4 regions of the Peribacillus sp. NPDC096448 genome follow, and region 1 is predicted to be linked to each of the others. Evidence: riboswitches for the same ligand, from Rfam matches in the RefSeq annotation. Region 1 holds a riboswitch; each other region holds the start of a gene.
What was found. Region 1 has a riboswitch for cyclic di-AMP ahead of ACIQ0C_RS26000 (APC family permease). Riboswitches for the same ligand answer to the same signal wherever they lie in the genome.

Region 2: it holds a riboswitch for cyclic di-AMP, as region 1 does, so the genes downstream of both, ACIQ0C_RS19655 (TrkH family potassium uptake protein) here and ACIQ0C_RS26000 (APC family permease) in region 1, are expected to answer to the same signal.
Region 3: it holds a riboswitch for cyclic di-AMP, as region 1 does, so the genes downstream of both, ACIQ0C_RS17720 (APC family permease) here and ACIQ0C_RS26000 (APC family permease) in region 1, are expected to answer to the same signal.
Region 4: it holds a riboswitch for cyclic di-AMP, as region 1 does, so the genes downstream of both, ACIQ0C_RS24070 (hypothetical protein) here and ACIQ0C_RS26000 (APC family permease) in region 1, are expected to answer to the same signal.

Annotation. Positions count from the first base shown of each region.
Region 1 is NZ_JBIWEU010000032.1:6,294-14,376, forward strand. It holds gene ACIQ0C_RS25975 (hypothetical protein) at 1-58, shown strand, start outside; gene ACIQ0C_RS25980 (ribosomal-processing cysteine protease Prp) at 771-1,088, shown strand; gene ACIQ0C_RS25985 (MarR family winged helix-turn-helix transcriptional regulator) at 1,539-1,991, opposite strand; gene ACIQ0C_RS25990 (SRPBCC family protein) at 1,984-2,427, opposite strand; gene ACIQ0C_RS25995 (Fe3+ hydroxamate ABC transporter substrate-binding protein) at 2,658-2,831, opposite strand; gene ACIQ0C_RS26000 (APC family permease) at 2,990-4,816, opposite strand; cyclic di-AMP (ydaO/yuaA leader) riboswitch at 4,969-5,111, opposite strand; gene ACIQ0C_RS26005 (amino acid permease) at 5,556-6,947, opposite strand; gene ACIQ0C_RS26010 (helix-turn-helix domain-containing protein) at 7,768-8,083, shown strand, end outside.
Region 2 is NZ_JBIWEU010000012.1:61,530-69,612, reverse strand. It holds gene galE (UDP-glucose 4-epimerase GalE) at 1-516, shown strand, start outside; partial or broken gene ACIQ0C_RS19680 (PhzF family phenazine biosynthesis protein) at 780-1,648, shown strand; partial or broken gene ACIQ0C_RS19675 (class I SAM-dependent methyltransferase) at 2,021-2,722, shown strand; gene ACIQ0C_RS19670 (hypothetical protein) at 2,806-2,982, shown strand; gene ACIQ0C_RS19665 (STAS domain-containing protein) at 3,117-3,950, shown strand; gene ACIQ0C_RS19660 (potassium channel family protein) at 4,086-4,742, opposite strand; gene ACIQ0C_RS19655 (TrkH family potassium uptake protein) at 4,766-6,103, opposite strand; cyclic di-AMP (ydaO/yuaA leader) riboswitch at 6,276-6,418, opposite strand; gene ACIQ0C_RS19650 (hypothetical protein) at 6,750-6,941, shown strand; gene ACIQ0C_RS19645 (MFS transporter) at 7,289-8,083, shown strand, end outside.
Region 3 is NZ_JBIWEU010000010.1:135,963-144,045, forward strand. It holds gene ACIQ0C_RS17695 (bile acid:sodium symporter family protein) at 90-1,055, shown strand; gene ACIQ0C_RS17700 (NADPH-dependent FMN reductase) at 1,163-1,708, shown strand; gene ACIQ0C_RS17705 (glucose 1-dehydrogenase) at 1,788-2,573, opposite strand; gene ACIQ0C_RS17710 (RhaT/GlcU family sugar-proton symporter) at 2,589-3,443, opposite strand; gene ACIQ0C_RS17715 (hypothetical protein) at 3,492-3,758, shown strand; gene ACIQ0C_RS17720 (APC family permease) at 4,201-6,027, opposite strand; cyclic di-AMP (ydaO/yuaA leader) riboswitch at 6,166-6,311, opposite strand; gene ACIQ0C_RS17725 (GtrA family protein) at 6,674-7,129, opposite strand; gene ACIQ0C_RS17730 (glycosyltransferase family 2 protein) at 7,089-8,083, opposite strand, start outside.
Region 4 is NZ_JBIWEU010000023.1:19,817-27,899, forward strand. It holds gene kdpA (potassium-transporting ATPase subunit KdpA) at 1-1,121, opposite strand, end outside; gene ACIQ0C_RS24065 (potassium-transporting ATPase subunit F) at 1,147-1,221, opposite strand; gene ACIQ0C_RS24070 (hypothetical protein) at 1,400-1,942, opposite strand; cyclic di-AMP (ydaO/yuaA leader) riboswitch at 2,175-2,315, opposite strand; gene ACIQ0C_RS24075 (Na-translocating system protein MpsC family protein) at 2,596-2,970, shown strand; gene ACIQ0C_RS24080 (DNA-methyltransferase) at 3,513-4,043, opposite strand; gene ACIQ0C_RS24085 (hypothetical protein) at 4,054-4,236, opposite strand; partial or broken gene ACIQ0C_RS24090 (spore germination protein) at 4,490-4,627, shown strand; partial or broken gene ACIQ0C_RS24095 (GerAB/ArcD/ProY family transporter) at 4,654-4,899, shown strand; gene nikC (nickel transporter permease) at 4,959-5,807, opposite strand; gene nikB (nickel ABC transporter permease) at 5,810-6,748, opposite strand; gene nikA (nickel ABC transporter substrate-binding protein) at 6,785-8,083, opposite strand, start outside.

The DNA of each region.
Region 1 (8,083 bases):
ATTCCATCTCGAAACATTTGACATTGATCAATTATTATATAAAACGGATAACTGGTAAAGAAAAGCATGCCCAAAGTGGATATGCTTTTTTCCCTTTTAATATTCCACAATGGATTCAAACAATTTACAAAGATATGGGGTTTAGTGGTAAGCCCTCTTTATAGAGAGGTTTTATTTATTGAATTGGTATAAAATGTATTTGATTGGAAGACAATAATATTACCAGCTACTCCACTATTCCAACTTAAAAGGCCTTCTCATAATCGAGAGGGACTTTTTTGTTTAATAAAGGTAAATCAAATTTTAGGTCTAACCTTCTTAACTAATGTAGATTTGAAACAAAGTATGATCAAATTAATCCAAGAAACCTTGATAAATGAATAAATAGAAAGAGCATGTTTTGAAAAAAGATTAATCATTTTTGTGTTCCTTAATGAACTAACGCACCCGTTAGTTTAAGTAGATTTCTTCACAAGCTTTTAAGTATTTCAGTTAATACAGGAATGCTGCCCCGATAGTTGCATTAAGAAAAAGCTACCTTAAAGACATATTTGATCTTCAGCTAAAAACCACCAACCAAGTCCTTTCCAATATGTTGTAGCTAAAATCGTATTTTTATAAACGATTAAACTTTATTCAAAACCGTACTTAGTTAACATAAACTATTAATTTAACTTTTCATTACTATTACTGCCATATTGATATAAAATTAGAAATGCACAAAAGGGATTTTATAACATTAAATCTCTTATAACAAGGAGTTGTATTATTTGATAGCTGTAGAAATTTTATATGATGGTTCAAACATTAAAGGGTTCACAGTAGAAGGGCATGCTGAGTACGCTCAATATGGTGAGGATATTGTATGTTCTAGTGTTTCAATTTTAACCATAGGAACTATTAATTCAATTATAAGGATGTGTAAGAAAGAAATAAAAATTGAAGAAGACGATGGGTATCTCCAAGTACTCTTACCAAAAAGTATAATGAAAATGGATGAAGCTAGAATCTTATTGACCTCTATGCTCTATAATTTAAATGACTTAGAGCAAAATTACCCAAACAACATACAAGTATTAACAAAATAAAATCACAGGCACCTGGATGGTATGGCGGCAGGGCCATTGTTTTCGTTTATTTAAAGCAACCTATACCATGTGGTTTGAAATCCTGCGAATAAGCGAGTATTCGTGAGCATTATCTATTAAACTGAGGGAGTTCATTAAGGAAAACCCAAATCAAGTATTGATTTCAGTTTATCATTTTTATAAACGATAAGATTAGGGTATTAAACTAACTGTAGCTTTGAAACAAAGTTTGATTAAATTAATACAAGAAACCTTGATAAATGAATAAATAGAAAGGGCATGTTTTGAAAAAGGATTAATCAAAACGTGCCCTTATAATATTTAATTGGATTATTCTTTTATAAAAATGATTGATCTTTTTGTGTTCCTTAAACGACTTGGAACAGATTCCATTCGTTAAGCAAATACTTACTATTAAAGGAATCAGCGAGATTATTTACAATGGGAATTTTAATCGTTTTGTGATAACTCTTGGAGAAGTAAAGTGAAAGTATGTTGGTTGTCTTCTAATTTCAAAAAAAATTTTTTATCCGTATCTTCAACAATTATGTTAGCTTCTTTTGCAAGTGCTCTTCCCTTATCAGTAACATGTAAAACTTTTGCCCGGGTGTCATTGGGGTGGATTTTGCGTTCTACAAGACCTTTATTTTCAAGGGTTCTTAACACTTGGGAAGTCATCATCACATCTGTTTTTGTAAATTGAGATAAGACCGATTGTGTAATTTGTTCATTTGTATCATCGAGTACGCTACATGCTGCTAGTAAAACAAACTGAACATGAGTTAAGTCAAGAGTTTTAAGTTTAGATTTTATCTTTTTTTGCCATAAGTTAGTAACCTGCCATAAAAGAAATCCTGGACTATCTATAGGGTTTTCATAATTAGAATCAAGAAAATTAGACATTTTTCTTCTCTAAATCAAGATTCAACGCTTGCTCAGCAAGGTTGTTCATTGTTTCAGGAATATCTTTAGTAAGGAATGGCCCAATTTTGGCACCAATCTCTTTTGCCCCTGGTCCAGAAATTACAACTCTATGTGTAATACGAACACCGTTATTCTCGACTGAAGTTAGCTTATGTACAAAACTCATTTTAACTGCTTCCGTGAGACTAGTTTCGCTTGTGAATTTAACTTTATCGTTTACATCTACAAGTTTAAAGCATACTTCTTTCTGTCCCACAGGTAGCATTGTTCCTTTCGTACCTTCAGAAAAGTTATTTTCCAGGCTAACACTTTTAAGGCTCTTATCCCAATCCGTCCATTTTTCAATATTGCTGTATAAATCCCAAATTGCCTCTTTACTTGCTCTAGTGTCTACACTATGTTCATAAGTCCACAAAATAAAAACCCCATTTCAAAATATAATACTATGCACGAATATAATAAGCGCGCATAGTAAAAAAGTCAATTAAAATGTTATAATTATCCATCGATGGTACATTTTTTTATAAAAAGATTGATCATTTTTTGTATGCCTTAATCAACAAACCTGCCCCGTTAGTGCCATAAGAAAAAGGCTGCCTTAGCAACCTCTCTTATTGAAGTAAGGCACCTGTTAGTTCAAAAGATTTAGTTAGATTTGTTATTATAGCAATCTTCACAAATTAGTTTTCCTTCATTTTGCAAATAAGCTTTTATTTCAGTCATACCTTTTCGCTCTGGGTAACGCATCTTTATGAAAACTACATCATTACCTTTTATTTCTTTATCACATTCAGAACATTTTGGTATTACTTTAAACATTTATATCCCCCCAAAAGCAATCTGTTATTAAATACTACGGATAACTATGCTAAAAGTTTCTTCTGCAACTATCCTGCCCCTATAGCTCCATAAAAAAAGAGCTGCATAACAGCTCTGATAATTACCTATAGCATTAAGAAGTACATTAATTCCATTCCTTATTTTTTCAAATGATAAGGTACAGTTGTTACTACCACGTCTCTTCGAAACAGTAAGAAGGCGCGAATAAGAAAACTTGATTGATTGTGAAGAATATTGTGCCAGCCTTTTTTGGGAATAAATTGTGGAATAACAACAGTTACCTGATAATTCCCTTCCCTTGCTTTATTCTCTACAGTATCAACAAATTTGGTAAGTGGGTTGATGATACTTCTATAATGAGAGTGCAGTGTCACCAGTCTTACTTCAGGTTGCCATTTCTTCCATTTTTCTTCAAATTTCTTCTCGTCTTCTCTTTCAAATGCAACATACACTGCAATAATTTGTTGAGGAGAAAGCGATTTAGCATAATTTAAGGTATTTTCTACAACATGAGTCATGCCAGCAACAGGCACTATCATAACATTACCGTCAATGGTCGCAGATGGTTCACAAGTTGTAAGCCTAAGCTGGTCTCCAACAGCTTCATAATGCTTTCTAATTTTATGAAAGACAAAGACAATGATAGGTAGAAAAATTAAGATTGACCAAACCTGTGAGAACTTTGTTAAAAAAAACATTAATGTAACGGTTAAGCTAATAACGGCACCCGTAGTATTAATAATGAATTTTGGAACCCACCCCTGCGGCTTCTCTCGTAACCATTTAACCATCATACCCGACTGAGACAAAGTAAATGGAACAAATACACCAACTGCGTAAAGTGGGATAAGATGCTCCGTTTCTGCCTGAAAAGCAAGGATTAAAATGATTGAAGCAATTCCAAGTATGATAATCCCATTAGAATATCCTAATCGATCTCCTCTAATAAGAAACGCCCTTGGAATAAACTTATCCTTTGCAAGATTTACTGCCAACAATGGAAAAGCAGAATAACCAGTATTCGCAGCAAGGATTAAAATCAATGCTGTAGTTCCTTGTATAAAGAAGTACATGAAATTCCGGCCGAAAGTTTCTTCGGCAATTTGGGAAACAACGGTTACCTCTCCACTAGGAGAAATACCATAATAATAGGCTAAACATACAATTCCTGAAAACAGTATGGCAAGCAAGGCTCCCATCGCCATTAATGTTTTAGCAGCATTATTAGGTGCTGGGTCTTTAAAGTTAGGAATGGCATTGGATATGGCTTCAACCCCTGTTAAGGCGGAACTTCCTGAAGCAAACGCCCTTAAAAGAATGAACAAACTGATTCCCGCCACAGGTGTACCTATTGGGGTGTGCAATTCAGGCGAAACTCCTCCAGTTAGAATATTATAAATACCCACACCAATTAATATTAACAACGCTAAAACGAATAAGTAAACGGGATAGGCTAATATTGAAGCAGATTCCGTTACTCCTCTTAAATTCAAAATTGTAATAAAAATGACAAATACAATGGCAATTTCCACATTAAAGTTGTGTAAAGTGGGAAAGGCAGATGTTAAAGCATCAGTCCCAGCAGACACACTTACAGCAACAGTTAGTATGTAGTCTACCAATAGGGAACCTCCAGCTATTAAACCTGGATTTACACCTAAATTGCTCTTTGAAACCACATACGCTCCACCGCCATGAGGATAAGCAAAAATGATTTGTCTATAAGACAATATGAGAGCTGTTAAAAGAATTAATACACCAACTGCGATAGGAATTGAATACCAAAATGCTGCTGCACCTACCGTAATCAATACTATCAAAATTTGTTCAGGACCATATGCCACTGATGATAGAGCATCAGAAGAAAGGATTGCTAATGCTTTCTTTTTGTTTAACCTCTGTTCTCCTAATTCATGGGATTTCAGAGGTCGCCCAATTAACATCCTTTTTAAAAGTGAAATCATTATTCAAACCACCCTAATATTTTTTATGAGTTAATATTTACTCGTACATACAGTATTTACTCAAAAGAGCAATAAAATTTTAAAGGAATGCAAAAAAGTGCCTACAGAATAGACCTGTAGGCACATCACTTTTCGTGTGTCACAAGCTCCACCTTCCTTCTCATTTAACGCTTACGAGGTTAGCTGTCGGATTCGGACCTTGAGTAGCCCTACCTTTAAAGGATTCACCCCTTGGGTATAATAACACCCCACAAAAATGGTTCCCCCGTACCTATGGTTTCAGCGATTTAGAAATTGAAACTGTGATTATAATACTCCTGTGTTCAGCAATTGTAAATGAATTTCATGTAAAAAAAGATTAAAACTCAGGAAAACGGATAGGTTAAATAACTACGTTTCTACGATAAAGCAAGAAGGTACGAATCAGTAACTCGATGGGTTATGAAGAATTATATTGTGCCACCCTTTGGACGTATGAAATCCTGCGAATAAGCGAGTATTCGTGAGCATTATCTATTAAACTGAGGGAGTTCATTAAGACTTATTTTAGAGTTAACACAAACTATGTATTAGTGATCGGCTTTTTTCTTATCAAAATCTCCCCATAACCAACTAAAAAGGGAATGAAATGCTACGAAACAGAATGCGTATGCTAAATTCTCTAACCAATGTATCGTTTGCCCCCTGAAGTATTGCAGACCAGAGCTTGCAATATACATGAGTATGAAACCCACTATAATTATGATATTTGCTTCTTTTTCTTCGATAATAGATCGGTTGATCTTTTGTTCTTAGTGACAAAGAAAGAACCTATAACAAATATAACGATAAGCAGCGTTAAAAAGAATTGTGAACGGAGTGAATCAATAAATGGCATCGCTACAAAAACACCAGTGATCGCGATGATCGTGGCATATGTCAAGTAAGGAAATAACCACATTCTTATTTTCAGTGCTTCAGGGTTTTCTTTTTCATATTTTCTTCTCATTCGCAGTTGGGAGAAGGCAATCACCAGATAAACAAGAAGCGCTACCCCTCCAGAAGCATTGACTAAAAAGAGAAATATTTTATCAGGAGATAGGTAATTGAACACCACGCTAATATAGGAAATAACGGTACATCCCAAAATAGCAGGAACTGGTACCCCATTCTTTTTTACCTTTAAAAACATACGGGGAGCGTCACCCTTTTGTGCCATAGCAAACAACATACGGGAACTTGTGTAAAGACCTGAATTCAAGCAAGAAAGCACGGCTGTCAGAACAATAAAATTCATGATTTGAGCTGCAGCTGGTATGTTCACAAACTCAAGTACGGAAACAAAGGGATTTTCCAGTAGAGTTTGCGAATCCCATGGGAGAATAGTAACCAGTACTAAAATTGAACCTAGATAAAAAATTAAGATTCGATAAATAACGCTGTTTGTCGCGACAGTAATGGCTTTTTCAGGATTTGGTGTTTCTCCTGCTGCAGTTGCTACAATTTCGCTCCCCATAAAGGAGAACATAACGAGAGTGATTCCCAAAAATATAGCATTGATTCCATTCGGGAAGAATCCTCCTCTATGTATAAGATTGGAAGTCCCTGGTGATTCTATACCGGGTATGAAGCCGAATATGATGGCCCCTCCAAGCAGCAAGAATAGGACAATACTTACTACTTTAATAAGGGAGAACCAATATTCAAACTCGCCAAACGATTTAACAGAATACAGGTTAGTCAGAGTTAATAAAAAGGTAAGGACAAGACTGACCGACCAGGAAGGCAAAGAAGGAAACCAGTACTGAATAATGTTTGCTCCTGCAATTGCTTCAACGGCAATAACAATGACCCAGAAAAACCAGTATAGCCAGCCGATTGTGTAGCCAGCCCACGGGCCCAGCGCTTCCCGGGCATACGTGGCAAAAGAACCGCTGGATGGGTTGACTATTGACATTTCTCCCAGCATGCGCATGACCAAAATTACAAGTAGTCCTGCCAGTGCATATGAGATGATAGCACCGGGACCTGCCACATTAATTAGTGAGCCACTTCCAATAAATAACCCAGCACCAATAATTCCTCCGAGAGAAATCATGGTAATATGCCGAATTTTTAACTCTTTCTTTAATTCAGGTTGTTGATGATTCATTTTCTAAATCCTCCTCTATAAAAAAAGTACTATAATGTAAGCACTTCATTTAAATAAATTATATGATAATTCAAAATATACACTTTTGTCTACCTTTCCCAAAAGTTAAAACCTACCATTTATACAATGTTGTTTATTTTATTAGTCTGATTGCACTATGTTGTTATATCTTCTTCCATAAAAATAATTTTTGTTGATTTTATAACAAATTGGCCTAACATAGTGAGCTCGTAGAGCTCCAAACTCCTAATTTTGAGCAAAATTCAAAGTTAATTTCAAAAGGGGTTCGGAATGCCTAAATTACGAACCCCTTTTGTCGACAAACTGAGAGTTGCTAAAGCAACTCCCTTATTAAGCACCCGTTAAACTAATATATATCGTTACATATTTATATTTTGGGTGTGTAAAGTTCGCAACGGGTAGGCTTTCGTCAGCCGAACTGATACGGTAAATTCTTACGCCTTTTTGCCGAGCTTCTAACACTTTCATCCTTACTAATTCGAGTGCTATTCGACTAAGAGAGAGCCCTTCAGTTCCATTAAAATGGAACTGTCTAGCCTTTACCTGAGAAATGTGACCATCCTCAATTTAAGCTAGAAACATTTCGCACCATTAAATGGCCCGATTGCTGAACAAAGATCAAACAGGACTCTTCCACTAAACTGCCCCGATAGTTCCATAAAGAAAAAGCTGCCTTAAAGCTCCGGTCTTCAGCTAACGTACGTGCAACTGGTAGTTGACAAAATGCATCTGTAATAAGGTGGAAAATAAGTGTTAATTCTGAGATGATTTAGTTATCTAAAGAAAGGAGATCATACATATGACATTTGGTGAAAAACTATTTAAATTAAGAAAAGAAAAAGGACTTTCTCAAGAGGCCTTAGCCGAGAAATTGAATACAACAAGGCAGGCGGTTAGTAAGTGGGAAAATAGTCAGGGGTTCCCCGAAACCGAAAAGCTTTTAATGATTGGAAACTTTTTCGAGGTGTCAATGGACTATTTATTAAAAGATACAGTTGAACAAGGCAAAGAAGATGAAAAAGGGTTTTATGTAAGTAAAGAAATGGCAGAAGGTTTTTTATCATATCAACGTAAAACCTCTAAGTATGTTGCTCTTGGGCTTAGTCTACTTATTT
Region 2 (8,083 bases), on a different contig from region 1:
TTTGCAAATGCATATGGACTCCATTATGTCGTCTTGCGTTACTTTAATGCGGCCGGAGCACATGCGTCAGCAGAAATCGGTGAAAGCCATGATCCGGAAACACACCTGATTCCTATCATTTTACAGCATTTATTAGGTCAACGTGAGAAGATTTCCGTGTTTGGAACGGACTATGATACAGAAGATGGCACTTGCATTCGCGATTATATCCATGTAACGGATTTAGCCCAAGCTCATATAATCGCGCTTCAAGCCCTATTATCCGGGAAGAAGGATACGGCCATCTACAATCTTGGGAATGGAAAAGGGTTTTCGGTTAAGGATGTAATCGACACTTGCGAAAAAGTCACAGGAGTTAAACCGACTGTAGAGTATGCAGACCGTCGCCCTGGAGATCCAGCCCGCCTGGTAGCTTCGGCCAATAAGATATATGAAGAACTTGGTTGGAAAGCATCAATAGATTTGGAAGAAATCATTGAAAGTGCGTGGAAATGGCATAAATCTCAAATGAATTAATGGTCCCTTGGGGGCCGAAAGTCGTTTCAGACTGCAGGCAAACTCTAAGAAATCCGAGTTTGCCTGCAGTTTTTTTATTAGGTTGCAGCTGATTTCAGAGATCCGCTCCCTTTCCGCCGGCTGTCTGCCAAGCCTCATCAAAGCAAGCGCCTGTGGGGTCGGCAATGGTTGTTTCACTTAATAAGGACGAAAAAGGGATATTGATAGAGATATAGAATTACTATTCAAGAGAAGCACCATTCATTTAATAGGAGATGTTAGATTTGAAAACGGTAAGGGTTTTTCATTACGATGCGTTCAGCAGTAAACCGAATAAAGGAAATCCGGCAGGTGTGGTTTTAGATGCGGATGGACTGACGGAAAAGGAAATGCAGGTTATAGCGATGAAGGTCGGGTTCAATGAAACCGCTTTTCCCATGGAGTCCGATATTGCCGATCTTAGAATCCGTTATTTTACACCGGGGCACGAAATGAACCTTTGCGGACACGCGACAATGGCCACCATCCATGCACTGAAGACCAGGGGATTGTTGAATAAAGATGAGCTGATGATTGAAACAGGAGCGGGAATATTGCCAATCAAGATCCATACGACGGCGGATCTTGATATATATATTACGATGAAGCGTTTAACGGAGATAAAGTTGGCTTAGCCAGTTCCCTCGGACTTGATATAGAAGATCTAGAAGCGGAATTGCCTATTATTTATGGAAGTACAGGTTTATGGACTTTACTGATTCCGATAAAAGACCGCAATGCATTCAAAAAGATGAAGGCGAACAATAACCTGTTTCCACAAATATTAAAGGAAATGCCAAGAGCTTCCGTTCATCCCTTTTGCCTGGAAACGTACGATCAGGATGCCCATATCCATGCCCGGCATTTTTCCTCGCCATTTTCGGGTACGCTTGAAGACCCGGTTACAGGAACGGCTTCAGGTGTAATGGGCGCTTATTATGCAAAATACATAAAGGATGATCTTGAAGATGAGGTGCAACTGTTAATCGAACAAGGACATGAAATCGGAAAGGATGGCAGAGTTCACGTTACGGCTACCAAAAACGATGACACATATGATATTGAAATCACCGGGAATGCTGTCTACGTTAAAGAGTTTGAAGTGAAAGTCTAAAGGTTCGGCAGGGGGGATGGGCGGTTGAATGATAAGCATATCTGAATAGAGCTTTAGTTTTGTTATTTGGAAGCTAAACCTGACCCGTTGTAAAGAGCATGTAATATTTGACATGCATGTATAAAATCCCTGTCTTCCCTAACATGGATAATGAGCTGATCGCCAGGTTATTAAGTAAGAATGGATCATACCATCAGAAGGCAGTTTGAATGCATTTTTGATACCTTTAAATTCCAGTGACCATTATATAAACAACAAGGTCCAATGGTGTCTGATCGTCATATGTAACACATTTTTGATGCAGCTGTTACATAGGCACTGGCCGAAATCAGTATAATTAAATGGCGGGATACAATGGAAGAGGTGATGGTTTTGTCGGAAACGATTACAACCTACGAAGATCTATTGAACATGCTGGACTCATTATTGCGTGAGCCAGCTGGGTTCTAGGATGGTTTTTATGAAGACCGTGAAAGAGGGGTTCCCTTTTTTTGGGATTTCCCTGATGAGAATTTGGTTTCATATTTTGATGATCGGTTAATTGGGCCAGGAAAGGTTCTTGAGCTTGGATGCGGACCTGGGAGAAATGCCATTTACCTTGCTCAAAAGGGCTGTTCCGTTGATGCGGTGGACATTTCGAAGGAAGCCCTTGAATGGGGAAAAGAACGGGCAGCAGATAAAAATGTCCACGTGAACTTCATTCAAAGGAATATTTTTGATTTGGATATTGCAAAAGGGCAATATGACTTCGTGTATGATTCAGGTTGTTTTCACCATATTGCTCCACATCGAAGGATCAATTATTTGGAGATGGTGAAAAAAGCATTAAGGCCTAAGGGGTTGTATTCGATTACTTGTTTTGTCGAAGGCGGCATATTGGGTGGGGCAGACATCTCGGATTGGGAAGTATATAGGCAGAGGAGCCTTAAAGGCGGATTAGGTTTTACTGAAGAAAAACTCAGACTGATCTTCAATGAATTTGAAGCGGTGGAAATACGGAAAATGAGGAGAATGGAACAAACGGATGAAAGCTTTGGGGTGCAAGGTTTATGGACGGCTTTATTTATGAAGTGAGAAGGCGAAATGGCTTTAAACGGAGGATCTGGGATCAGGTCCTTTTTTTGTAATGAAGAAAAGTGGGGATTTGTTAACAAAAAATGAAAATGGTAAACTATAACAACACTATAAAGTTTTGGGAACGTAGATTTACCAGAATGATAGATGAAGGTTTTGCTGATCTTTTTTTAAAAAAACAGTGGTTGCATGGTTTTAAAAACAGCTGGGAAGGTATATGGAAAGAGGGGGAAATGGGGCATCAGATCATAAGATTTTAAGTATGGAAGAGGTTGTCTTCGATGCTTGCTTTTTGATGATATTTCAATAACCTGACAATGCCGATTTCAGCGTTAGGTTTATCGACTGCTGAGACCAATTGAATGCTTTATAAAAAACTAAATAGGAGGAGTTTATGCACATAAATAAAGAATTATATTCCTTTTTATTGGGTGTGGCAGCACAATTGACTGAGGATTGGTACACATCATTGAAAAAAAGTGATAAGTCGGGTGTTTATAGTTCATCCGATCCCAAAGTGATTAAAAAACTTAAGCAGCAAAATAATGAATTTCATTTACGTTTCTTTCAGGTCTTTGATACAGAGGAGAGAGAATTCTTTAAGCAGCTTGGTGATTGGATTGAAGATATGGGTCAGGATGAGCAGCATTTAAACACACCCATCTATTTTATATTGAGGGAGTTTTTCCGAACGCAAGAGCAATACCTGGATTATATTGACCGGTTTGTGGAATTGCATGGGGACAAATATACACAGGAGGAAGTAAATTCCTGGTATCGGATAGTGGTGAAGGTGTTCAGTGAAGTGATGGAGAGGTTCACTGAAGCGAATCATAGATATGCCAATAAAATCATGAAGGCACAACAGGCAACGATCGATGAATTGAGCACACCCATCATTTCGCTTAAAGAAAACACGGCGCTGCTTCCCCTGATAGGCGATATTGACACGATGAGGGGCATGTCCTTGCTTGAAAACACATTACAAAAGTGCGCTGGAAAAAATGTCACCAGACTTTTCATTGATCTATCTGGCGTTCATGCAATAGATAGCGGATCGGCACACCAGCTGTCTCAATTGATTGAATCCTTACATTTGATAGGAATTCAAACAACCCTTTCAGGACTTCGGCCGGAAATAGCCATGACTGCCGTTAAGCTTCAACTGCCTTTTGATAAAGTGACGATAAAGTCCACTCTTGCCCAAGCAATCCGTACGACAAAATAATACATACATATCCAGGGCGCGGGGATGCTCGTTATACATTTCATCGAGAAGACCTCCATATGGCGGTCTTCCCGCATGTATTAGCATTCAAAATAGGTATCGGGCTACATAAAGCAAGAGCCGGAACCTTCCGGATTATTCAATATTGGCAAAGACGGCTAGATCTTCTTTATTGCCAACCACTAAAAGCATATCTTTTTCATGGATATCCTGATCCGGTGAGGGTGCTATGATAATTTCTCCATTACTCACGATGGCAATGACGCTAATATTATATTTTGCCCGCAAATCAAGCTCCCTGAGGCTTTTACCCTTCATACTCTTGGGGAGGATGATCTCCTCGATATTGTATTCTTTAGAAAGCTCTATATAGTTCAGCATGTTAGGGGAAAGAAGCTGATTCGCGACCCGTTCCCCCATATCCCTCTCAGGATAGATGACCCAGTCGGCACCGATTTTAGTGAGCACCTGACCGTGATTTTTATTAAGTGCCTTGGCGATGACTTTTTTGACCCCAAGCTCTTTTAAAAGCAAGGTAGTTAAAATGCTCGATTGCATGTCATTTCCGATGGCTACGATGACACAATCGAAATTACGGATTCCGATTGCTTTTAATGTCTCTTCTTCTGTCGTATCTGCCATGACCGCATGGGTAACGTTCAGATCCGCATTCTCGACTCTTTCCTCGTTGACATCAATACCCAATACCTCTTGGCCGGCCGAATATAATCTATGGGCCACGCTGGTTCCGAATCTGCCTAAACCGATCACGGCATATTGTCGTTTTCCCATCGTTTACACTCCTTCATTCATTATTAACCAATCATGATTTTTCCTTTTGGACGTCGGAACGGATCTGGTTTGCGCCTCATGGCGATAGCGAAGGCCAAAGTCAAAGGACCAACACGGCCTGCAAACATCGTGAAAATGATGAGCATCCTGCCAACCGGTGATAATTCTGGGGTCAAACCCATTGAAAGTCCCACGGTGGCGAATGCTGAAGTGGCTTCGAACAAAATCATCAAGAAGTCAGTTCCGCTTTCGGTGATGGTCAGCAGAATGGAGATGAGCGAAACCATGAATACGCCAATGAATGTTACGGATAATGCTTTAAAAATCGTTTCAGTCACAATGCGGTGACGGAATAAGACCACATCACCCTTTCCTTTAATCTGTGACCAAACCGTTCCGACAATCGTCGCCAATGTAGTCGTTTTAATCCCGCCGCCAGTCGATCCGGGTGAAGCCCCGACGAACATCAAGAAAATGATGAGCAGTAATGTAGGCTGAGTCAAATCAGGGATATTCAGCGTATTGGAGCCGGCTGTCCTTGGTGATACCGATTGAAATAAAGATGACAGTATTTTACCCATGAAAGATAAAGGCTGCAATGTCTTTGGATTACCGAACTCGAATAAAAAGATTAAAATTGCGCCGGTAACCGTAAGGGTCAAGCTAGTCATCAGAACCACCTTCGTATGTACGGATAAACGATGGGTGTCACGATATTCGTATAGTTCATTCATCACGATGAAGCCTATTCCGCCAAACGTGATGAGGAAGGCGACGGTAAGCGTTACGAATGGATCCGATACATATGGGGTCAAACTCCTGAATTCCCCCATTAAATCAAAGCCGGCATTATTGAAATTCGAGATGGAATGAAAAAACCCGTAATAGATCGCTTTTCCCATTGGCATATCAAAAGAAAAGCGAATCGATAAGATAAGGGCACCCACGCCTTCAATGATGGCCGTGAAAATTAAAAGCCGTTTCACTAACCTGACTATACCTGCCATGGATAGATTATTTAAGGACTCCTGCAAGAGTAACCTGCCCTTTAAAGAAATCTTTTTGCCTAGAAGGAAAAAGAAAAACGTCGCAAATGACATGAACCCTAAACCGCCTATCTGAATCAGTGTTAAGATGACCAACTCACCAAAAGTGGTGAAGGTCGATCCCGTATCCACTACGACCAGTCCTGTTACACAAGTAGCTGAGGTTGCGGTGAATAAAGCATCCAGAAAAGAAAGGCCATCGCCATTTTCAGTGGAAATCGGCAGGGTCAATAAATAGGACCCGATAAGTATCAGGATGGCAAACCCGAGTACAAGTATTTTGGGCGGATCTAACAAATTTTTTGCTTTTATCAAATTGATCATCCCTACTTATAAAAATGAAATGTGTAAAACTGTATGAATATCTTAACCATCAATCCTCATTCCGACTCTTTTTAAAGGCATAATAAAAAGACCTGCGAAAACATCGAACAGCTATTGCTCCTGAAAAAACGCGCAAAAAAGCTCCCGAAATAGGCGGTCTTATGACCTCCTTCGCTTTAGCCGACGAAGTTAGCTGACGGGTAGGATGGCGAAAGAGCTGATCTCATCCCTTCTGCAAGGCAGAATTAACCCCAAATGATTGGGTCCTCCGTACTCAATTCCCTTGAGTTTAGGCCGAAATATATTAAATTGATAAACGTATTCTACTCCCATCATTTAGCAGTTGTAAACCCCTAAATTGTAAAAAAATATTTCTTTAATAAAACTGAAAATTTACGTTTTATTTACATTGAAAAAACGTATTGACAAATATTAGTTAGCACATTATGATAGGTTCGATTAATCCGATTATGATAACCGGCAACGATGAACTTTATTCAATACTTTCAAGCAGAACAAGCTATTGCCAATCAAAATTTGTAATATATATATTATGTTTCTTTTGTAAAACATAAAGAAAAAAGCATTGCATTCGTATTTAAAGATTCAATACATTTTATTAAAAAGGCGGGCAATTATGGAGAAGACGTTCAATAGATATGTTATTAATGCTACAGGCAAGGGTGGCCAGACATATTTAACACAATGCCAGGATAAAGATGCACTAAGGAAATGGATAGCCGATCATGAGGATCAAATCATCATGGATGAGTTAAGGATAACGGATAAGAAAAAGAATCCGTTTTTAAAATTGTTTTCCCTAAGGTAATTCAATTGATTCAACATTCATTAGCGGTATTCAATTATGATCTATCCAGGAACGCCGAGCGAAAAATCCATATCTTGTTTTGCTTTTAAACTCATTTATTTTGAATGAGTTTTTTTTGCGTTATTTACAGTTTTGAACCATCAATGTTAAAATTTAGTAATGGCAATGTGGACGTAAAGAAGAGGAAAGTAAATGAAATGACCACTTTCCGAAAGAGCCCCGAAAGCAGCCGAGGATAGTTGGGGATGTATAGTGACGCATGGGAGTGGCACCGCAAATCGATCTCGTCCCGAGAGGCATTGGCTTGGGGACGGGGTTTTTTATGTACGGTCAAAGGGGGAGAAGCGATGACATTAAGAAATACATTAGTATCCTGGAAATACCCCTCCATTCTATTGTGCGGAATAGGTATCTCCAACTTCGGTTCTTGGGTTTATTTCATTGCACTTAATTTAATCGTTCTGGATATGACTGATTCAGCCTTGGCGGTAGCTGGGCTTTATATCGTTAAACCGATTGCTGCCATATTTACGAATGTGTGGGCAGGGAGCGTGATCGACCGGATAAATAAGCGGAATCTAATGGCGGCACTTGACATATTTCGCACGGTATTCTTAGTCTTGCTGCCATTGACTTCTTCTATTTGGGTCATCTATTCCCTTGTGTTCGTGATCAATATGGCAGGGGCCATGTTCGGAACAACATCAAGGTCGTATATTACAAAATTAATTCCCGTTGAACAGAGGAAACGATTTAACTCCTTACGAAGCTTAATGGATTCTGGGGCTTTTTTGATTGGACCGGCGCTAGCGGGTATCCTTTTCTTGATCGGTACGCCCGTTTTAGCGATTTATATTAACGCGGCTGCCTTATTATTATCCGGTATCATCACTTTATTCATGCCTGATCTTGAAAAGGATCATCCCCTTGAACAATCCAGTCGTTACCTGTCTTGGACCATCATGAAAAAGGATTGGGGCATCGTCCTGGACTTCAGCCGGAAATCTTCCTATATCATGCTCATTTATTTCTTATTCAGCTGCATGGTGGTGATGGAAACGGCCATCGACTCCCAAGAAGCGGCGTTTGCCAAGGCCGTGCTCCTTTTGTCGGACAGCGATTACGGATTCCTTGTAAGCATC
Region 3 (8,083 bases), on a different contig from region 1:
ATAAAATGACAAATTTCTTGTCTTACAAATTATATATTTTGAAGTATGGTAAACTTACTTAATAGAATGATTGAGGAAGTGGATGTATGATGTTGAAAACAATAAATGAACAACTCGATAAAGTCATGCCTCTCATCACGCCGATAAGCGTGGTTATTGGGGTATTATTGTCCGACCATATAATGGATTACACCTTTCTTGTTCCATGGATATTTGCCTTCATTACATTTTCCGGAAGTTTAGGCTCTAACTTTAAATCTCTGCATCAGGCAGTAACCCACCCTTTACCTGTTTTCATCGTATTGATCATCCTTCATATGCTTATGCCTATTTGGGCTTTTGGCCTCGGCCATTTAGTGTTTCATGGCGATGATTTCACAATTACCGGCCTAGTCCTGGCTGTAGTGATTCCAACCGGTGTCACCAGTATGATCTGGGTATCCATTTATAATGGTAATGCCATACTTGCCCTGACCATCATCTTAATCGACACACTGCTCTCGCCATTCATCGTTCCTTACAGTGTTTCCCTTTTTGGCGGCGGTTCGATCGAAATGGATTTGGGGTCGATAGTGATAGGATTAATCGGAATGGTCGTTCTTCCCTCCATGCTTGCTATGTTCTTGAATCAGGCTACAAAAGGAAAGATACAATATACCCTATCCCCCCAATTAGCCCCATTTTCCAAGATAAGCGTTGGAATCGTAGTCATATTGAATAGTTCAAAAATTGGGCCTTACTTAACCCATTTTGATAAGAAAATAATGATCATGGCCTTATTGGTATTGTTTATTGCTGCTTCAGGTTATGCCCTTTCTTGGATGGTCGGTGCATGTTTAAGATGGGAAAAGGCGGATATCATCACCTTGACATTTACTGGCGGTATGCGAAACATCAGTGCAGGAGCCGTTCTTGCAACCACCTATTTCCCTGCTGCCGTCGCGGTACCCGTTGTACTTGGCATGCTGTTTCAACAAATGCTTGCCTCCTTTTTTGGCTATGTCATGGAAAAGCATTTTCATCGTGATGTGATTGAAGGGTCATCCGCCGAATGATTATTTCCCAAGCATCCTTTTTCCCTTTCATTTATATTCCAATTATAATAGGTAAGTGGAACTCATTTACATGATTATCCATTATAAAATCATTGGGGGTATTGAAGATGAAAGTTGTTGCAATAGTGGGAAGTATCCGTAAAGAGTCATACAACCTTAAGCTTGCCAAATATATTCAAACTAGATATCAAGATCGGTTTGATCTCGAAATCTTGAACATTCGGGATTTACCTTTTTATGATCAAGATATTGAAAATGATCCTCCATTGGTTGTAAAAGAATTTAAAAGCAAAGTGGCCCATGCAGATGCAGTCTTATGGGTAACACCTGAATACAATGGGACGATTCCAGGCGTATTGGGCAATGCAATCGATTGGTTATCACGTGTCGATAAAGTCTTGATCGGCAAACCATCATGGATCATGGGTGCGTCAATGGGGCAATTGGGAACGGTTAAAGCTCAATTGCATTTGCGTGAAATCTTATTCGCAATAGGCATCTCCTCCCCACTCCTTCCAGGGAATGAAGTATATGTTGGTGCAGTGCATGACAAAATCGATAACGAAGGCAGCCTTACACATGAGTCGACTGTCCAGTTTATCGATACGGTCGTCGATAACTTCATTAGCTGGTATAATCATCATACTCGTTAATGCTTTTTTACAAGAATCCCAGCAGGTATGATCCTGCTGGGATTCTTGTTGCATCAAAAGAGGGAATTAACCAAAATATTCATCCTCTACCAGCTTGGAATGAAGGGTATTTTGTCATTCCTCCGTCAGCAAATAGAGTGATGCCCGTTACATAACTGGACTCTGAAGATGCGAGCCATGCAGCAACCGCGGCAATTTCTTCAGGTTTTCCGATATATCCCATCGGAATCATGCTTTCAAGATCCTTTTTCTTTTCGGGATCTTCAAGCTTGTCGGCATTTATTGGCGTGGCGATGGCTCCGGGACCAATGCTGTTCACACGGATCCCTTTTGGTGCATATTCAAGAGCCAGGGTTTCCGTAAGCAGCTTCACCCCGCCCTTGCTTGCTGCATAGTGAACGAATAAAGGCCAGGGAATCATCTCATGTACACTGGACATATTTATTACATTCCCTTTAATATCGTTCTCGACAAAATACTTGATAGCTTCACGGCAGCCTAAGAAATTTCCCGTTAAGTTAGTAGCGATTACCCTATTCCAGTCGCTTAATGGCATCTCGTGAGATGGAACCGGATTTTCAATTCCTGCATTATTGATGAATATATCGAGTTTCCCGAAATTCTTTATCGCTGATTGAACAAGGTTAATAACATCTTCTTCAACGGTGACATCGCCTTTTACTGCAACGGCTTCCCCGCCATTTGTTTTGATTTCTTCCATTACACTATCCGCTTCTTCTGATTTAGTGCGATAATTAACCACGACCTTTGCCTTTTCCTTAGCAAAGCGAATGGCCATCGCTTTTCCTAAACCAGTGGATGAACCGGTTATAACAACGACCTTACCTTCTAAATCTGTATACATGTAATCATCCTCCAATTAACTTTTTGCCAATCCAAGCATTATCCCAGCTATGATGATCAAGATAATTCCAATTACAATTCCAATTAGTTGGCGCTTCGTTTTCTTTTCACGTAAAATGAAGATCCCGCCAAGAGTTGAGATGACTATGCCCATTTGCGAAAGGGAAAAACTAGTAGCCACTCCCACACGGGGCTGGGAAATGAATAGAAACATGTTCCCTGCAGCCCATATCAATCCCGGAATGATATTGCGAATCGTATATTTGTTAAATGGTTTATGTTTAAAAGTCAATAACAGACCGCCTATCACCATCCCGATCGCTTGAGGGAACAACGCTGACCACCCGTCAACATCAAAAAGACGGGCCACGACCACATAAACCAAATAACCGAATGTCGAGATGAGGAGAATAACAATTCCTTTCTTCAAGTTTCCCGACTTGCCCTCTTTCGATTCTTTATCTTCCAAGGAGGTCAAGACGATTCCTATAATAATGAAGACCAATGCCAAAACGCCTAAAATAATAGCTTTCATTGTAGACCATTCGTTAAAAACTATGACCCCGAATAAAGTGGTTGAAATGAGCTGCAATCCTGTTGATATCGGCATCGTTTTGGATACTCCCATTAAATCGATGCTCTTAAGCTGATTAGCTTGTCCAACGGCCCAAAACAATCCAGATACGACTCCGACTCCAAACACCAGAAGTGACAGCTTAATATCTGCAAAAATATAAACACCAATTGAAAAAATCAAGGCGCCAATCGTTGTACCTAGTGTTTGACTATAGGGTCCACCCCCGAGTTTCACATTAAATAAAACGATGCTTCCCCAGAACAATGCCGGCAAGAGAGCTAATAATATATCCATTTTCAACCCCCATATATGTAAGTACAAAACTAAGCAGGATATTTCATTTTGTTTTCTTTTAATATGTTCGCATTATTTGAAATGACCCTTGGTAATTTTATGAAGTGTTCCGCCAAAAAAGCGTTCAACACAAAAAGGGCTGCAGAAGCAGCCCTTTTTGATGATATTATTGCACAGCTCCCCACCATGTTGATGATGTTGCATGTCCATTTCCGAATCTCCACCGACCTTGAAATAATCACTTTCCCAAACAGCCGACGTTCCGATAATGATGATGGCAGAAAGTTTTATATTAACATTAATTTAAAGCTTTAAAAGAGGAAGTATCCCTGCATCTTACTGCAAATCCTTTTTATTGTACGGGCTTCAAAGTAACTGTGAATTTATGAGTTGGTAATGAATGTTACTCAAATATCGACAGCGTAAGTTACTGCTGTCTTTTTTATAAAGATTAGTAAAAAAGGCAAACCTTATGTAGGTTTGCTGAGTTTGTAGACAAAAGGGTTTCTATCTAAAGTTAGTTGATTGGAATGGAAGGTGCGAGACTCCTGCGGGAAAAACGCGTCTAGGGGAGACCCCGCATGCGCAAGCCGAGGAGGCTCCCGGACCGCCCGCGGAAAGCGAGTGCCTGGAGTGGAAATCAACGTCCAAAATCTAAAAACCAATAAAAAACCGTAGACATACTCAATTTTCATTGAGTTTGTCTACGGTCTGGGCAAACCTTATGTAGGTTTGCTTCTTTTCTTAGAAATGGAACTTACTTCTTCAAATGATATGGCACTGTCGTAACAACCACATTTCTTTTATAAAGTAAGTAAGCGCGAATCAGTAAACTTGATTGGTTATGAAGTATATTGTGCCAGCCCTTCTTCGGAATGAATTGGGGGATGATCACCGTAACTTTATAATTGGATTCACTAGCCTTATGTTCAACTGTATCCACAAATTTAGTTAGTGGCTGAATGATGCTTCTGTAATAAGAATTCAGTGTAACGAGCCTTACATCCGGCTGCCATTTTTTCCACTTTTCTCCGAATTTCTTTTCATCTTCTCTTTCAAAAGCGACATAAACGGCAATGACCTGATGTGCGGATAAAGATTTTGCATAATTTAAAGAGTTCTCAACCACATGAGTTATACCCGCCACAGGTACAATGATGATATTTCCTTCAATTGGTAAGATTGGCTCACATGTTGTAATCCTTAGTTGGTCCCCAACTGCTTCATAATGCATTCTAATTCGATGAAAAATTAAAATGATGATAGGTAAAAAAATCAAAACCGGCCAAACCTGAGTAAATTTGGTTAAAAAGAATATCATCGTGACGATAAAGCTAATTATGGCACCAATTGAATTAATGGTTAATTTCATCATCCAGCCTTTTGGCTTTTCGCGAATCCATTTAACAATCATCCCGGTCTGGGATAACGTAAATGGAATGAATACACCTACCGCATAAAGCGGAATGAGATTTTCCGTATGTCCTTCAAATGCGACTATCAAGATGATGGATGCAAGTCCAAGTATGATAATTCCATTGGAATACCCTAAACGGTCCCCTCTGATCGTAAACGCCCTTGGTATGAATTTATCCTTCGCCAGATTTACCGCAAGCAGAGGGAAAGCCGAATAGCCAGTATTTGCCGCAAGTATCAAGATCAATGCAGTCGTACCTTGAATGAAGAAATACATGAAATTCCGTCCAAAGATCTCTTCAGCAATCTGGGAGACGACCGTTACCTCTGCGCTAGGAACAATGCTTAAATAATAGGCTAAGAATACGATTCCTGAAAATAATACAGCTAGTAAGGAACCCATTGCTATTAATGTTTTCGCAGCATTATTCGGTGCTGGATCTTTAAAGTTCGGGATTGCATTGGAAATCGCTTCGACTCCTGTCAATGCGGAGCTTCCTGATGCAAATGCTCTTAGCAGTATAAATAAACTGATGCCAGCTACTGGAGTCCCAAGTGACGCATGCAATTCCGGTGAGACTCCTCCCGTCAAAATCTTGTAAATTCCAACCCCAATCAAGATGAACAATGCTAAAACGAATAGGTACACCGGATAGGCCAAGACAGAGGCCGATTCCGTAACCCCCCTAAGGTTCAAGATTGTAAGTAAGATGACGAATATAATGGCTATGACGACATTATAATCATGCAGGCCGGGAAAAGCGGACGTGATGGCATCCGTACCAGCAGAAACACTTACCGCGACAGTTAATATATAATCGACCAATAAGGATCCCCCAGCTATCAACCCTGGATTGACACCTAAATTGTTTTTTGAAACCACATAAGCTCCCCCGCCATGTGGATAAGCGAAAATGATTTGTCTGTAGGACAAAATCAAAGCAGTTAACAGGATCAATACTCCGATCGCGATAGGGATTGAATACCAGAAAGCCGCAGCACCGACCGTGATCAGGACGATCAATATTTGCTCCGGTCCATAAGCAACCGAAGACAAAGCATCAGAAGATAATATCGCCAAAGCCTTTGTTTTGTTAAGCTTTTGTTCACCAAGTGCATTTGATTTTAAAGGTCTCCCAATCAAGAACCTCTTTATAGCAGATAACATCAAGAATTCACCACCATGTTTAATTTATAAGTTTATGTTTCCCAGCTGTAGCAAAAAACGAGACGAAACACAAAAATGCCTACAAGTCATAGCTAAATAGACCTGTAGACATCAATTTTTTTGTCTAACAAGCTCCACCTTCCTTCTCATATAACGCTTACGAGGTTAGCTGTCGGATTCGGACCTAAGAGTAGCCCTACCTTTTAAAGGATTCACCCCTTGGATTGTAAAAACAATCCCAATAACGGGTCCCCCGCACCATAAGGTTTAAGCGATTTAGAAATATGAAACTGTTGATTATCATACTCCCGTGAAATGGAAAAGTAAATGAAAATTTTACACAGAAATAGAATTATTCTTTGTAGGTGAGGTTTTATTCTTGACATATATTACATAAGTCATGCAAACACGTGACTCGAAGGTAGGAAAGGAGGTAAGTAAACGTCTAAAAAGAAAATAATCAAGCGCTCAATGAACAATAGGTGGTCCAAAAAAGGTTAAAATGATTGCCACATGTAGAACGTGAAGGACGAAATTAAACAGATCTGCCCCAGCTTGGATAGTCATTAAATGCATAGAATTTCGCTTTCCGATTCCATTTTAATTCCCGTCCAATCGGGGGCATTATTCCACTGATCCACCCTAATTAATTCCTTCCTTCTTGAATTGGTCTCAAATTGCTTTTTTTAAAGACAAAGTATTTCTGCCCAAGATAGTTAAGCACTGTATAAAATATCGTTCCTATCAGAACAGCCAAATTTTGTTGTATGGATAAATGGACGGTTCCTTCCAGTGATTCTGCAATGGCTTGGCCTATGGAATAAGCGGCGGAATAACAAATCAGAATTACGCAAAAGAAACGGGCAACTCCTCGCCGCCATTCTATGTCGCTTTTAAAGGTAAAAGTCCTGTTCAAAAGAAAACTCGTTACAGCTCCCGTTCCATTGCCGAAAAAAGTGGAGACCCAGTAAGATAATTCAAGAACATTCATGAGAAAAAGCATGATGGAAAGTCCAACCGCTGTATTGACTATTCCAACCAATAAAAAGCGGATAAAGGAGTTAGTGTGTTTTAGATAGTTTTTCAATACTGTTCCGTTCATTGTCTAGTTGCTCCCGTTTTTTTAAATCGAGCGGATTAAATAGATCAAGATCAACAATATATTTAGGCCGGCGTTTTGATTCATTATAGATTTTACCGATATATTCCCCAATCAAGCCGACAGCAATCAACTGCAGTCCACCGATCAACCATACGGAGGTAATTAATGAGGTCCACCCAGTTTCGGTCTGCCCATAAAATTTCAACCATAAAAAGTAAGACCCAAAGAGTAAGCTTATGAAAAAGGAAAGACATCCAAGCCATAATACAAGCCGGATCGGTGTTACTGAAAAGGAAGTAATGCCATCAAGCGCAAAAGCAACCATCTTCTTAAATGGATATTTCGTTTCCCCAGCCAATCTTTCTTTTCGGTCATAATAAACAGAGTCCGTCTTAAACCCAATGAGCGGTACAATCCCCCGTAAGAAAAGATTCGTTTCATCAAATCTCTCCAACTCCGCGATCGCCCTTTTGCTCATTAGCCTGAAATCGGCATGATTATAGACAAGGTTAACCCCCATCTTGTTCATCAATTTATAAAAACCGGTTGCAGATGTTCGTTTAAAAAATGAATCAAGGTCCCTTTTCTGGCGGACACCATATACGATTTCACATCCTTCATTGAATTTCCGAATGAATTCAGGGATGACTTGAATATCATCCTGTAAATCTGCATCAATGGAAATCACACAATCCGAGGCTTCCTTGGCTGTAAACAATCCTGCCAGGAGTGCATTTTGATGTCCAGCATTCCGGGAAAGCTTTAGCCCGCGAACATATTCATTATTAATCGTTTCTTTATAAATGATCTTCCAAGTTTGATCCTTGCTTCCATCATCAACCAACAAAATTTTACTCAGACCAGAAACAACGTTTTCTTCGACTAACCCCCTCATCAATCCACAAAGCTGGGAAATGGTATCCTGCAAAACGCTTTCTTCGTTATAACAAGGTA
Region 4 (8,083 bases), on a different contig from region 1:
TCACCGCCAAACACACAGTTCAACATCATTTCTGCCAATGGCACTAATCCGCCAAGTGGAGTAAGCGTATCATGCATATTATTGACTGTACCTGTAGTAGCTGCTGTCGTAACGGCTGTAAAAAGGGCACTCTGTGCAATTCCAAACCGCACCTCCTTGCCTTCCATACTTCCATTCTCTTGAGAAATCCCTATACTCTCTAATGATGGATTTCCATTTTGTTCGCTGAAATACGTAACACCTAAGAATACAAGGAACATTAATCCCATTGCCGAAAAAAGAATCCAACCTATTTTCTTATTTTTTGCCATATATCCAAACGTTAAGGGTAGAGAGGCTGGTATCAAAAACATGGATAAAATCTCTAATATATTTGTGAAACCATTAGGATTCTCAAAGGGATGTGCCGAGTTGACACCAAAGAATCCACCGCCATTTGTCCCTAAATGTTTAATAGACTCCAATGCAGCTACTGGCCCGCGCGCGATATTCTGCTTCGCACCTTCCAAAGTAGTTGCAATCGCCGTGGGATCAAGGGTTTGCGGCACTCCTTGAGATACGAGGACAAGACCGATTAAAATAGATAACGGCAGAAGCACCCGGATGATGGAACGAATTAAATCCACATAAAAATTCCCCATACTGCTCTGGCCGGTCAGACCTCTGAAAAAAGCCATACATAACGAAAGACCGGTAGCCGGTGTCGTGAACATCAAAAACATAATGACGACCATTTGTGATAAATAAGAAAGTCCCGATTCCCCGCTGTAGTGCTGCAAATTGGTATTGGTAAGGAAGCTTACAGCAGTATTGAATGCCAATAATGGATCCATGTTGTCTATCTTACTTGGGTTACCCGGTAAGATCCCCTGAAAGCGTATTATAATATACGAAATAATAAACATGACTAAGTTACTCAAAAGCAGTGCTTTTGCATATTGCTTCCAATTCATGTCACCGGTATGAATACCTGATAGTTTATAAATGCCCCGTTCTATCCCACCAAATATCCGATCTTGTTTTGTTGTTTCAAGGGAATAAACATTTGCTAAGTATTTGGCCAGTGGTATGGCCAGGAAAATGACCAGTGCCAATACCAGACCCATTTGTAAAAAATCCATTTGCATTTCCTCCGTTTTGTAGCTATTAATATTTTTCCGGGTAAATTAGAGCATGAATTAAATACAACGAAAGTGCTCCAACAATAAATAATAAAAGCATGTTTCTACTCTCCCTTTTCTTCTATAACTTTGTTACAAAAATGGATAAATCCAAAAAATAACAAGAATGAAAAAGCTGTAAGTGAAACTGATAAAAGATCCATTAACGTCTCTCCTTCCAAACTGTAAATATGTTAAACAATTACAATGACTCACCCCCTTAGAGTTTCTTAAAGAAACTAGGTTCCACTTGCTAGCAGCCAGTTATAGCTGTAACATTCTGGTTTACTGAAGATGACAAAATCGGCTCCCATTTTTTTATATAGACTAGAATATTGTTGGTCATGAGTGACAACAAACAACCTATAAGATTTGAACTCTGAAAATAGTCTCACAAGATTAATTCCATCAAACAGAGAATTAGGGAATAGATAAACACAGTTACCTTGCTCTGATTTATGAACCATTATTCCATCACATATCTTCAGGTTTCTTGTAGGCCTAAACCATTCTTCATCATAGTCAACAGTTTCTACATTACTTGTATCCGTGTGGGTGGCCCCTATACTTTCCTTTACAGAAATAAATAATTTTCCTTTTCCAACAAGCAGTACTTTTCCCATACGATTCACCCCATTTGTACTTTCTCTTATTAATTTCAATCTGCATTCTTTCTGGGGAAGAAAAGCCTGCCAGTTGAAAACATAAAAAATAGACCAATGCTTACTCTTTCCCCATGTATGCAGCCATGCAGTAGCTATCCATACTCCAGCGTTAATCAATACGATTCACACATCGGTTATTGGATGCATTGCAAAGCAAACATATAAAATTGGAGAAAAAGTACTCATTGGTCTACTTAACGCCTAGCCAGCATGCGCTTCCTTTGCGTTCTGTCTTCCATGATCCTTTTTCATATGAAAATAGGCAAATTAAAAAGACCTACTTTATCATTCAAGTTGCCTTTTGCCGTTTTTACACAACAAAAAAGCCCCATGATTAAGGCGGTCTTATGACCTCCTTCGCTTTAGCCGACGAAGTTAGCTGACGGGTAGGATGGCGAAAGAGTCTCTCATCCCTTCTGCAAATGCAGAATTAACCCCAAAAAATTGGTTCCTCCGTTCCTGATTACTCAGGACTAAGCCGATTTACAATTGTTGGTGTTGAATATGATGTTATTTTATGCTCGTTAACTACTCCTTGTAAATTGTCATTTTGGGTTGAATAAGATCATTTTTCATACTTATCTTAATATATGCTCCTTATTCCTAATGTTTCCTTATGATATCACTTATTTTTCCGGTTAAAAAACTATTTTTCTTTATAAATCTTACTAATTCAAGTTATGAATTATTTTTTCGAAAGTGATTGACAAGAACTCAAATCGGACATTATGATAAGTTGCATAAATTTGGAGAAAAGCAGGGGAGACAATATGGTAAATTCCAAAAAGAAACTAGAGGCTGAAATAAGTGGAGCCTTTATAACTTTTCAGCGAGAACTAATGGGCCGGGGCCCTCAAGAGGCGAAAACATACATTGTACAGGATATGATCATTACCCGTTTTAAGGGAGTGCTGACTGTGGAAGAAAAACACCTTGTTTCCCAAGATACCGGGCGGAAGCTTGTCAAAGAAATGAGGCAAGTGTTAAGGGAAATGTACAGTAAAGATTTTGAGGAGATTGTGAAACGGCTGACAAAATGCAACGTTCTTTCCAGTCATAGTGATATCAGCACGAAAATGGAGGAAAGACTAGAAGTGTTTATTGTAGATAGAGACCTCGAGAAATTCTTAGAATCCAAGAAATAATATTGATTCTTTCTCTTCCCTCTTTCTGTTCCTTTATCGAACTTAATGTAAATGGACTGCCCTTAACAGAAACTTTTAAAAATGAAATTGGCCACCCAGGAAGTGGTGCTGCTAAAGGGGAAAAAGAAATTATTAAACAGAAAGAGAAGCGGAAAAAGCAGATAAAAAGGCTTCATTGCTCGACATTTTGGAAAGTGAACAATGAAGCAATGCTCTTTTTCTGTTAATTGAGATTCCGAGATGCCCCTGTTCTTCGCAATGTCTGACAATGCAAATCTCCTTTAGCATACAGATCCTCCCACATAAGTAGTCAATACTAGTTTCTATATTTGTCTGTAATTTTCCTTCTGCAACTAACCTGACCCTTTAGTTCCATAAGAAAAAGGCCGCCGCAGCACCCCCTCTTATTAAAGTAAAGCACCCATTAGTTTAAGTATAAACCTTCACACTCTCAATAAGGTAACCCGTATTGGACATTTAAGCTAAACATGCAAGAACGTTGAAAGAGAAACTTCCTAAGACGAGAAAATAGGAATTGACAATCACCTTGTGAAAGCTTTATGTAGAGCCCTAGAAGCTTTGGTTAAGTAGTTATTATCTAATTCGAAACCAATAAAGCTCCGATTTAGATTTATAGCAGCTTGTCCTGTTGACCCTGAACCCATAAAACAATCTAATACTGTTTCACCTTTATTAGAATGAGTTGCAATTATTTTTTCGAGAACATCAACTTTCTTTTGACAAGGGTGAAATCTCACTTTTCCACTAACTATAGGTGCTTCATAAGAAGCCCTATCATAATAAGAATTAAACGTTCTTTTTGTGCCTTTAGTATAGGAAATAAAATATTCCCATGAGTTTGAAAAATAATTGGCTTTCGCATTAATGAGGAAAGGATTCGTTTTTTCCCAAATTCCTATTCTTTTTTGTTTCAACTTCAGCTTATCTGCAACTTTTGATATATCAGTTATTTTAAAAATATCGTAAAAAATAACCATTGTTCCACCTGGAACTAGTACTCTTTTAAATTCTTGTAATAGGGAAAACCAATTTAAACTATTCTCTTCTCCCATTCACCAAATTCTATTGAAATTGAGCCATATTTTTTTGGTCACCACCGCCACTTTTAAAATTCGTCTTTCTAGAAATAAAATATGGCGGATCCGTACATATTAAATGAATAGAATTACTTTCAATTTTTTTTATTTCATTAAAGACATCGCCATTTATTAATTTTAATTCTCCTGCTGATTTACTTACAGTCATTTTATTTATCCCCAAACTAGATTTAATTCTCTTAGTTGCCTAAGGTGTTTGAATTAAATTCTTTTGGTCTTAAAAAAAACAAGAGTATAAGTAAGTTTTTCATAAATTATTTCTCTCAGGAATTTTCTAAAACAAATAAATAGCATTAAACTTTTCTCATTCTGATTTAAAACAAATATAGCACATTGAAAAAAACAGTCTTTTTTTACCGGGCAATTTTTCGCGGTAAAAAAAGGAGCTGTCGTAATGACAATTTGGTGTGCCTTTCTTGAGTCCAGCTGTTCCTTATCGCTTAAGTGAGTGGAAAGACCTGATGGTTCGCATGCCACTTATGGTGATGAAACGCCGTCCAAAGATGATGCATACAAAAAACCCCATACGTAAAGGATAACCTATCGGTGAAAAGGTGGTTAAAGAATGATTCTCAGTCCGAAAGACAAAATTACAACTACTCAAGCAGCTGTCATTGTCATCAACTTTATACTCGGTACAGGATTACTCACCCTACCCAGAGTATCTGTGGAAAAGGTACACACACCAGATGTATGGATAAGCGTTATTATAGGCGGATTTATCGCGATTATCGCGGGAGTGATTATGGTCAAATTAAGCCAGCAGTTTCCCGAAAAAACCTTTTTTCAATACATCAATGATATTGTTGGACCTCCATGCGGTGTTGATATGACTACATTTAAATTTTTTACAGTTAGAAGGGAGTGTTGTCATCTCCCAACCTCCCTTCTATTCCTTTTTTTGTCTAGGGCATCCCTTAAAGATTCGCCAAACAAGTTAAAAGCAATCACAACGATAAAGACCATCATCCCCGGATACAGCATCAATGAAGGATTATTTCTAAAAAATGGCTTACTATCATTGATCATCATTCCCCACTCTGCCTCTGGCGGTTTTATGCCAAGACCTAGAAAGGATAGACCAGAAATAGATAAAATAACTCCCCCTATGTCCATAAAGGCTAATACTATAACTTGAGAGATAATGGCAGGTAAAATATGTTTGACGACAATAATGAGCCGTGGTGTTCCACATATTTTGGCTGCTAAGACAAAGTTTTGCTCCTTTATACTAAGAACCATTCCTCTAATAACGCGCGCATAAAAAGCCCATTGGACAAGCACCGTAGCCAAAATCAAATTGCCAAGACTCGCTCCTAAAATTCCAATTAAAGCTAAAGATAGAAGAAAGCTTGGGAATGCCATAAGAATATCACATAATCTCATGAAGAAATAATCAACCTTACCACCTCTAAAACCTGCATAAATACCAAGTGGGATACTTATCATCATCGTTAATCCCATGACAAGGAATGCTGTTCCTAACGAGGTCTGTGTTCCATAGATTAATCGAGACAATATACACCTCCCTAAATGGTCAGTCCCCAATGGAAACTGGGAGGAAGGTCCTTGCAGTTTCTGAGCGATATCAATCAAGTACGGATCATTAGGAGCCAAAAAAGGAGCAAAAAGAGCCAATACTATCATGAATAAAATAATCATACTGCTAATCATCATGAGCTTATGTGATAACAGCTTTCGTTTCACGTTTTGTAACACTCTTATTTCTCTCCTTCCCATCGTATACGAGGATCCAGGAAGGAATACGTAACATCCACAAGAAGATTACAGACCACAAAGATCACGCTCATAAATAATACACAACCCTGAATCATCGGATAATCTTGATTTAGAATAGATGTGACAAATAATTGCCCCATGCCGGGCCAAGCAAAAATTGTTTCAACAATTACCGCTCCTCCTAGCATGTTCCCTAAACTCATACCAAGTCCAGTTATCACAGGCAACAAGGACTTTTTTAATACATGCCTGCTAACGATTAGCCTCTGACGCAAGCCTCTTGCTCTAGCATACATAACATATGACTCATTCAAATTTTCCAGCATACTAGCCCGAAGCAATCGCATATACGTACCTATATAACCAAAAGCAAGTGTTAAGGTGGGAAGTACTAGATGAGCCAAAGTGCCCCTCCCCAAGACAGGGAATAAATCTAACTTTACGGATAAAAAGTAGATTAAGATAAAACCAAACCAAAATGTAGGCATAGAGACGCTAGCAAAGGCTACTATTCCACTAACCTGATCAACCATTTTTCCCTTGTAAATAGCAGAAATCATTCCTATAGGTAAACTAATTACAACAATAAAAATAAGCGAAGCACATGTTAATTGAATCGTTGGAAATAGATGCAACAATATTTCGTCCCAAACAGAATTTTTGGATACATAAGACATCCCTAAATCCAATTGCAACACTTTTCCTAGCCAATCTATATATTGAATATATAAAGGCTTATTTAATCCAAGCTCAGATCGCAGAGCGTTCACTGCCTCATCCGTAGGTGGAATGTGTGAAATCCTTAAGTAAGCTACTGCTGGATCTCCAGGAATTAAGTGCAGCAAGATAAAGGTGATGAGTGAGATTCCTAACAATATTGGAATTAAACTTGTGAGACGCTTAACAATAAACCAACCCATGTAATACTCCTTAAGTTGTTTTTAATTATGCTCAATTTATTTAACATCAATTGAAGTTAAAGGCACCTCAACTTCTTGAGGTAAAAAGTCTACCCCGCTAATATTTTTATGATACACGGCTACATTAGACTGATAAGATATCGGTAAATAAACAGCTTGCTCATGCAAAGTCATTAAAATATCTGTATACAACATTTTTCTCTCTTTTTCATCTGTAGTTAATAATACTTCCTTAATTTTCTGGTCTATTTCTTTCTTTTCAGGTAGCCCTAATAAAGCAGTGTAATCTGGACTTCCATTTTCTGAATCTGTCGTAATAGATGCTAAATAGGAATGTGGGTCAAACGGTACAGCCCATGTTGATGTAAATAATAAATCATACTTACCTTGGAATGCCGTTTTCCAAAATGTATTACTTTCCTGACTAGTCAATTTAATATCTATCCCTAGTTTTCTAAAATCACCTTGAACAAATTCTGCTATCGACTTCTGGATGTTGTCTGTACTATTAAATAGAAATTCCAGTTGCAACTCTTTTCCGTCTTTTTCTCTAAACGGTTTGCCCTCTACTTTTCCCCATCCAGCTTCATCCAATAACTGTGCTGCCTTTGCTGCATCATATTTATAAGGATCTACATTAATCTTTGTGTAATCCAAAACAGGTGGAAATAAAGTATTAGCCTTTTCTTCCATACCATAAAAAATATTATCGATAACAGCCTGTTTATTAAACGCATGGTTAAGAGCTAACCGAACTTTACGATCTTTAGTAGCTTCGTTATTTGTGTTAAAAAGCAGCGTTCTTGTAGCAGTAGGTTCTGACAATTTGGTTTTATATTTTCCAGAGTTCTTCAAGAATTGGAATGAATCTTGGCTGATGACCCCGTTACCAAAAATAAAATCAAGTTCCTTTTTCTCAAAAGCTAATACTCTAGACTCGCCGTCAGTAATAACTTTAACAACCACCTTATCTACTTTAGGTTTAGAACCCCAATAATGTTCGTTTCTTTTGAATACAGCAAACTCATTTTTCTTATATTCGCTCAATACCCACGGACCTGTACCTATCGGAGATTTGAGTCCATCCTTAAATGTATTTTGACTGTCCGGAAAAGCAGCTTCTCCTACAAATCTCAAAGGTCTAACATAAGTTAGTTCTTGAAGAGTTGGATAGTACGAGTTATGCAAAGTAAGTTTAAATGTATATTCACCCACTACTTCTGTACCTTTAATTTGGTTAATTAATTCCACCCATTCATGTTGTTTGCGGTTATCTAAAATAGTATCAAAGTTTTTCTTAACGATTTTAGCATTAAATGGCGAACCATCAGAAAA